Regions from separate parts of the Longicatena sp. genome, predicted to be linked through region 1. Evidence: predicted binding sites of a transcription regulator. Region 1 holds the regulator's gene; the other holds the start of a gene.
The links. The regulator Rex, encoded in region 1, represses fermentation and respiration genes when NADH is low (regulators of the CRP and FNR family bind a similar motif). The targets are predictions, from matches to a motif close to GTGAANNNNTTCAC.
Positions count from the first base shown of each region.

Region 2: the regulator Rex is predicted to act here: its motif matches at 2,029-2,042, upstream of AC1VS3_RS09945 (acetyl-CoA C-acetyltransferase).

Region 1 is NZ_CEVYEL010000012.1:57,603-61,034, reverse strand. Features, by position in the region: gene AC1VS3_RS04305 (NUDIX hydrolase) at 59-547, shown strand; gene AC1VS3_RS04300 (NUDIX hydrolase) at 709-1,230, shown strand; gene AC1VS3_RS04295 (redox-sensing transcriptional repressor Rex) at 1,373-2,002, shown strand; gene asnS (asparagine--tRNA ligase) at 2,268-3,432, shown strand, end outside.
Region 2 is NZ_CEVYEL010000047.1:14,954-18,385, reverse strand. Features, by position in the region: gene AC1VS3_RS09955 (electron transfer flavoprotein subunit beta/FixA family protein) at 1-405, opposite strand, end outside; gene AC1VS3_RS09950 (acyl-CoA dehydrogenase) at 427-1,566, opposite strand; gene AC1VS3_RS09945 (acetyl-CoA C-acetyltransferase) at 2,142-3,347, shown strand.

The sequences.
Region 1 (3,432 bases):
ACTAGATGAGTTTTTTGATGCTATGGATATTTAACATAGCTAAAAAGGAGATGAGCTTATGGATAATTGTTATGATAGTGAAAAGGGAACCTTTCGGTTACGAGCAGGTGCGATTTTGGTTCGTGATGGCAAAGTGCTGATGATGAAAGGTAGATTAGCGGAAGGTGGTAAAGAAGTTATGTATTCACTGGGAGGTGCCATCATGTTTCAGGAAACTGCAGAAGAGGCAATCATCAGGGAAACAAAGGAAGAAATAGGCTTATCTATTCGTGTTAAACGACTGGTATGCATCCATGAGAATTTTTTTGATGTAGAAGATCTTGGCAATAATCATGAGGTATCCTTTTATTATCTGGTAGAACCTGTGCATGAAGAGGATTTAAAAAAGCCATTTCTTAAAACACCTTTAGAGGAGGCGGTTTGGATACCGATCGATGACTATCAAAGCTATGATGCCTATCCGGCTTTCTTTAAGGATACCTTGAAACAGTTGGATGATGAGCGGATACAAACCATCGTGACAAGGCTTGCGAAAGAATGTGAATGATGAAAAAGGAGAATGTACCGGGTAAGCATTTGTAAAGCACTTGATCAATGATTTAAAGAATAAAAAGATATAATTAAAAACATGAAAAGCACGTGATGAGCAAGCGCATAATCAATCACGCAGCCAATAAAGCAATCACAGAAGGTTAGGAGGAAAGAATCATGGAATACTGGGATATCTATACACAAGATGGCATTTGTACTGGACGCAGGGTAAAGCGTGGAGATGCGATGGCAATAGGAGATTACCATTTGGTCATTCATCTGTTGATTCTTGGTAAAGATGGTCGTCTGTTGTTACAAAAACGTTCAGATCAAAAAGAAAGCTTTCCCGGCTATTGGGATTTTGGCATAGGCGGAAGTGCTGTTAGTGGAGAAAATGCCCGGCAATGTGCACAGCGCGAGTTGCAGGAAGAATTAGGCATTTATATGGATTTTCAACAACGTAAGCCGGTTTTGCGCAGCTATGGACAACATTCCTTAGTAGATTTCTTTACCATTGATTATGCCGGAGGATTAGCAGATCTGACATTGCAAAAGGAGGAGGTCAGTGGTGTTTGTTGGGCAGATTTAGAAACTGTGCATCTGATGTGCAAACAGGGAATCTTCATCCCATATCAGCCACATTTGCTTGCTTTATTGTTAGACATGCATAAGCAGCAAGGCTTGCATTGTTCATCATAATATATCGGAAAGCTAAGTTTTCTTGCTTCTTTTTATTAGCACTATGAGATACGTATGACAGTACGTACAAGCCGTAAAAGTTCAAAATGACAAATTCTTCACAATTAAAAAAATTTGTGGTATACTAACAGAGGTGATGAACATGACAGAGAAAAATGTGCCAAAGGCTACGTTGCAGCGCTATCCGGTGTATCTGAAAGCACTGCGGAAACTGAAAAGCTCAGGAGTGGAAAGGATCATGTCCAAAGAGCTTGCCAGTGTTGTGAATATTGAACCAACGACGATTCGCCGAGATTTTTCCTTTTTGGGAAATCTGGGGAAACAAGGGTATGGTTATGATGTCAATAAACTGATTGAAATATTCAACCAGCAGCTTGGCATGGATTTCGATGAGAAGATCATTTTGGTGGGGGCAGGTAATATGGGCCGCGCTTTGATGAAGTATAATAAATGGGATTATGTTGTAGGTGAGATTGCCTGTGCATTTGATATTAATCCTGATCGCCAGGGTGTGCGTTTCGGTATTCCGGTATATGATATCAGTGAGCTGGAACAACGCATTCCGGATGGCTGCCGTATCGCCATCTTAGCCATCAGTGAAAATATTCAGCAGACGGTAGATCGTTTAATTGCCTGTGGCATCACAGGTTTGGTCGATTTTACCCATGTGCATATACAAATTCCAAAAGGGGTTGTATTAAAGAGCGTAGATGTGGTATCATCTATACAGGAACTTGTTTTTGAAACAAACAGTTTAAATGTAGAACGTTGAAACAGGACGATGCCTGCTAACGATGCATAGCGAATCCGGGATGGTGGAAGCCGGAGGCATACGAGCAAGCGGAGAACACCTGTGGAGTTGAATCGGAGAATAGAGTAGACGATTCCGCGAAAGGATGGCGTTAAGATCCGATAAGCAAGATGTCTGTCAGCAGAGGTATTTCTGACAGGAATCAGGATGGCACCGCGTAACTAACTTACGTTCCTGAAAGGGAACGTTTTTTTTGTTCCCTTAATGAATAAAAGGAGGAAATGAAATGTTTGAATTTATGACCATTCGCGAACTATATGAAATCGTATTAAGCGCATCTCATGTAGAACTAGACAGCTTGGAATATGTACAGCTGCAAGGTTGGATACGTACAAATCGCTGCAGCGGTAAATTAGGCTTTATCGAATTAAATGATGGTACGTATTTCCGCAATGCACAATTAGTTTATATGCAGGAATTGAAAAACTTCGCGGAAGTAGAGAAATATCCTACCGGCGCAGCTATTACCGTAACCGGGAAATTAAAATTAACACCAGATGGTAAACAGCCATTTGAAATTGTAGTAACAGAGGCTGTTTTGGAAGGTGATTGTGATCGTGATTATCCATTGCAGAAGAAACGTCACAGCTTTGAGTATATGCGTGAGATACCACACTTGCGTCCTCGTGCGAATTCCTTCTATGCCATTTTCCGTCTGCGTTCTGTATTGTCCATGGCCATCCATGAGTTCTTCCAGAACCAGGGCTTTGTCTATGTACATACGCCAGTCATTACCGGCAATGATGCAGAAGGTGCGGGAGAAACCTTTACAGTTACCACACGTGAAGATCAAAAGTATGAAGAAGATTTCTTTGGGAAACACGCTTCTTTAACGGTATCCGGACAATTGCATGTAGAATCCTTTGCGATGGCTTTTCGAGATGTGTATACCTTTGGACCAACTTTCCGTGCCGAAAACTCAAATACGACACGTCATGCCAGTGAATTCTGGATGATTGAACCGGAAATTGCCTTTGCGGACTTAGAGGATGATATGGATCTTATTGAAGATATGGTGAAATATTGTATTGATTATGTCTTGGAAAATGCACCGGAAGAAATGAAATTCTTTAACAGCATGATTGATAAGGAATGCATTGAACGTATCACCAAGGTACGTAACAGTGAATTTAAGCGTATGACTTATACGGAGGCGATTGAGCTTTTAAAGAAAGCCGATGTGAAGTTTGAAAATAACAAAATCGAATGGGGCATGGATCTGCAGAGTGAGCATGAACGCTACTTATGTGAGAAAGTAGTCAATGGCCCGGTCTTCTTGATTGATTATCCAAAGGATATCAAAGCCTTCTATATGCGTGTCAATGAAGATAATAAGACGGTTGCGGCATGTGATTTGTTAGTGCCAGGCGTTGGCGAATTGGTTGGCGGAA
Region 2 (3,432 bases), on a different contig from region 1:
CAGACGTTCTGCTGTCTGAGGACCAACCTGTGCAGTATCACCATCAATTGCCTGACGTCCGCCGATGATCAAGTCATAACCAACTTTTTCAATGGCAGCAGCCAATGTACTAGAAGTAGCACATGTATCCGCACCGGCAAAAGCACGGTCAGTAATCAAAATACATTCATCAACACCACGGCCATACAGTTCTTTCAGCATGCCGCTTGCCTGAGGAGGCCCCATAGAGATAACCGTTACATGAGCACCTGTTGCCTCTTTAATTTTCAATGCTTCTTCAACACCAGCTAAATCATCTGGGTTGATGATACTTGGTACACCAGCACGAATCAGAGTACCTGTTACCTTATCGACACGGATTTCAGTTGAATCCGGTACCTGTTTTACAAGAACGATAATTTTCATGATCTTCTTCCTTTCCTTTTATTATTTCAACATCTGTCCAGAAATAACCATACGCTGTACTTCAGAAGTACCTTCGTAGATTTCCGTAATTTTTGCATCACGGAACATTCTTTCTACTGGATAATCACGTGTATAACCATATCCACCCATCAGCTGGATTGCTTTTGTCGTAACTTCCATGGCAACTTCAGCAGCAAATAATTTTGCTTCAGCAGCTAAGTATGTGTAAGGTTGTCCGTTTTCTTTAGCCATCGCAGCCTGATAAACTAACAGACGAGCTGCATCTGTTTTTACCTGCATATCAGCCAACTGGAACTGTGTGTTCTGGAATTTAGAAATAGGGCGACCGAACTGTTTACGTGATTTCACATAAGGAACAACTTCATCAATTGCACCCTGAGCAATACCTAATGCCTGTGCAGCGATACCGATACGTCCGCCATCCAGTGTCATCATGGCAATCTTGAAGCCTTTACCTTCTTGACCTAACAGCTGATCTTTGCTTAAACGCACATTGTTAAAGATCAATTCACTAGTAGCACTACCACGAATACCTAATTTCTTTTCGTGCTGTCCTACTGTAAATCCTGGCATACCTTTTTCTACGATAAAGGCAGAAATACCATGTGTTCCCTTAGACTTGTCAGTCATCGCAAAGATTACATATACATCAGCTTCACCAGCGTTTGTAATAAAGATCTTTGTACCATTTAAGATATAATCATCGCCATCTTTTACAGCAGTTGTCTGCTGACCAGCAGCATCCGTACCGGCATTTGGTTCTGTTAAACCGAAAGCAGCCAGTTTCTTACCTGTACATAAATCAGGCAGATAACGGTTTTTCTGTTCTTCTGTACCAAATGCAAAAATTGGCCAAGTTCCCAGAGAAGTATGGGCAGATAATACAACACCTGTAGTACCACATTTCTTGCTCAGTTCTTCAACTGCCAGAATGTAGCTCAGGTAATCTGCCCCTGCTCCGCCGTATTCTCTTGGGAATGGAATACCGAGCATTTTGCACTCTCTCATTTTTTCAACGTTTTCACGTGGGAAACGTTCGTCTTCGTCGACTTCTGCTGCAAGAGGTTTGACATCTTTTTCAGCAAACTCAGCGAATAGTTTCTTCATCATTTTGTGTTGTTCTGTTAACATGAAGTCCATAAGTGTTCTCCTCTCCTTGAATGTTCTTGAACTAATAGGATTCTTACATGCGCCTATATATAAATAATGTATATAACAGGCGGTATCCCGGCGTTTCGGGAGCCATAATCCATATATAATTTTATCCCTCTTTTTTCCTTTCGTCAACACAATTGTTAAAATTTTAACAAGTTTTAACAGAAACAAAAAACCCGTTTCATTAGCACCCTTTCTTCCTGTATTATCCTTACCTTTCCTGCTTACCATCCCTTTCTATTCATGAAAAGAAAAAATCTTGTATAAGTAGGTCATATCCTTGGCTCTTGATGTACACTTTAGTTAAATGCTTATGCTTTGAATCTAATCTTTTTTGGGAATTCTTAGTATTGTAGTCAAGATGCATCAAAATGATAACGTTTCCTCCTACTTATAAAGGGACAACATCCTAAACTTACAACACCCAAAAGTATGCATACAGAACTTATTAATTTTTTCACAAGCTGTTGACATCTGTATCCTTTTTCGGTATCATATTCATGTATGAAGTTAGTATTCATATCAAGAAAGGTTTCGAAAAAGAAAGACAGGTAGAGAAAATGAAAAAAACTTATGTTGTTAGCGCTAAACGTAGTGCAATCGGTAGTTTTCTGGGTTCTTTAACAACAGTTAAACCAGTTGATTTAGGTGCTACTGTTGTCAAAGCATTACTGGAAGACGCACACGTTGCCCCTGAAAATGTTGATGAACTGCTGTGTGGTAACGTATTAAGTGCAGGATTGGGGCAGAACATCGGCCGTCAGGTTGCATTGGCTGCTGGTATTCCTGAATCTGTTTGTTCACATTCCGTTAACATGGTATGTGGTTCCGGTTTACGTACCGTAATGGAAGGTGTTATGTCTATCCAGACTGGCTTCAATGATATCGTTGTTGCTGGTGGTGTAGAAAGCATGTCAGGTGCTCCTTACCTAATTCCTGCAAACACTCGTACAGGAAACAAAATGGGAGATTTCAAATGTACGGACCATATGATCTACGACGCATTAACTGATGCTATGAATGGTATTCACATGGGTGTTACCGCAGAAAATATTGCGAAAAAATATAACATCACTCGTGAAATGCAAGATGAATTCGGTTATGCATCTCAACAGAAAGCAATAGCTGCTGTTGATAGCGGACGTTTCAAAGATGAAATCGTTCCAGTAGAAGTAAAACTGAGAAAAGAAACTGTGATCTTTGATACTGACGAACATCCTAACCGTAAATCTACTCCTGAAAAAATGGCAAAACTTCGCCCAGCTTTCATTAAAGATGGTACTGTAACAGCTGCTAATGCATCTGGTATCAATGATGGTGCAAGCTTTGTATTATTAGCTAGTGAAGATGCTGTAGCAAAATATAACTTAACACCAATTTGTGAAGTTATCGGTATCGGCCAAGGTGGTGTAGATCCATTGACTATGGGCTTAGGTCCTACTCCAGCAATTCGTCATGCATTGAACTATGCAGGTCTGAAACTGCAGGATATTGAATTAGTCGAACTGAATGAAGCATTCGCAGCACAGAGTTTAGGTGTTATCCATGAATTAGTGGAAGAACACGGTATCGATCGCGAAGAATTCATGAACAAGACAAACGTAAATGGTGGTGCCATTGCACTGGGTCATCCAGTAGGTGCATCTGGTAACCGTATCTTAGTAACATTGATCCACGAAATGATCAAACGTGATGCAAAAGTTGGTTTAGCATCTCTGTGTATCGGTGGCGGACAGGGTACTGCTGTTATCGTAAAACGTCCTTAAGAAATAACGCAAAACATCGGTGTATTTACCGATGTTTTTTTTGTATGTACTTCTATCATACGTTCGTATGATTAAATACTGTATT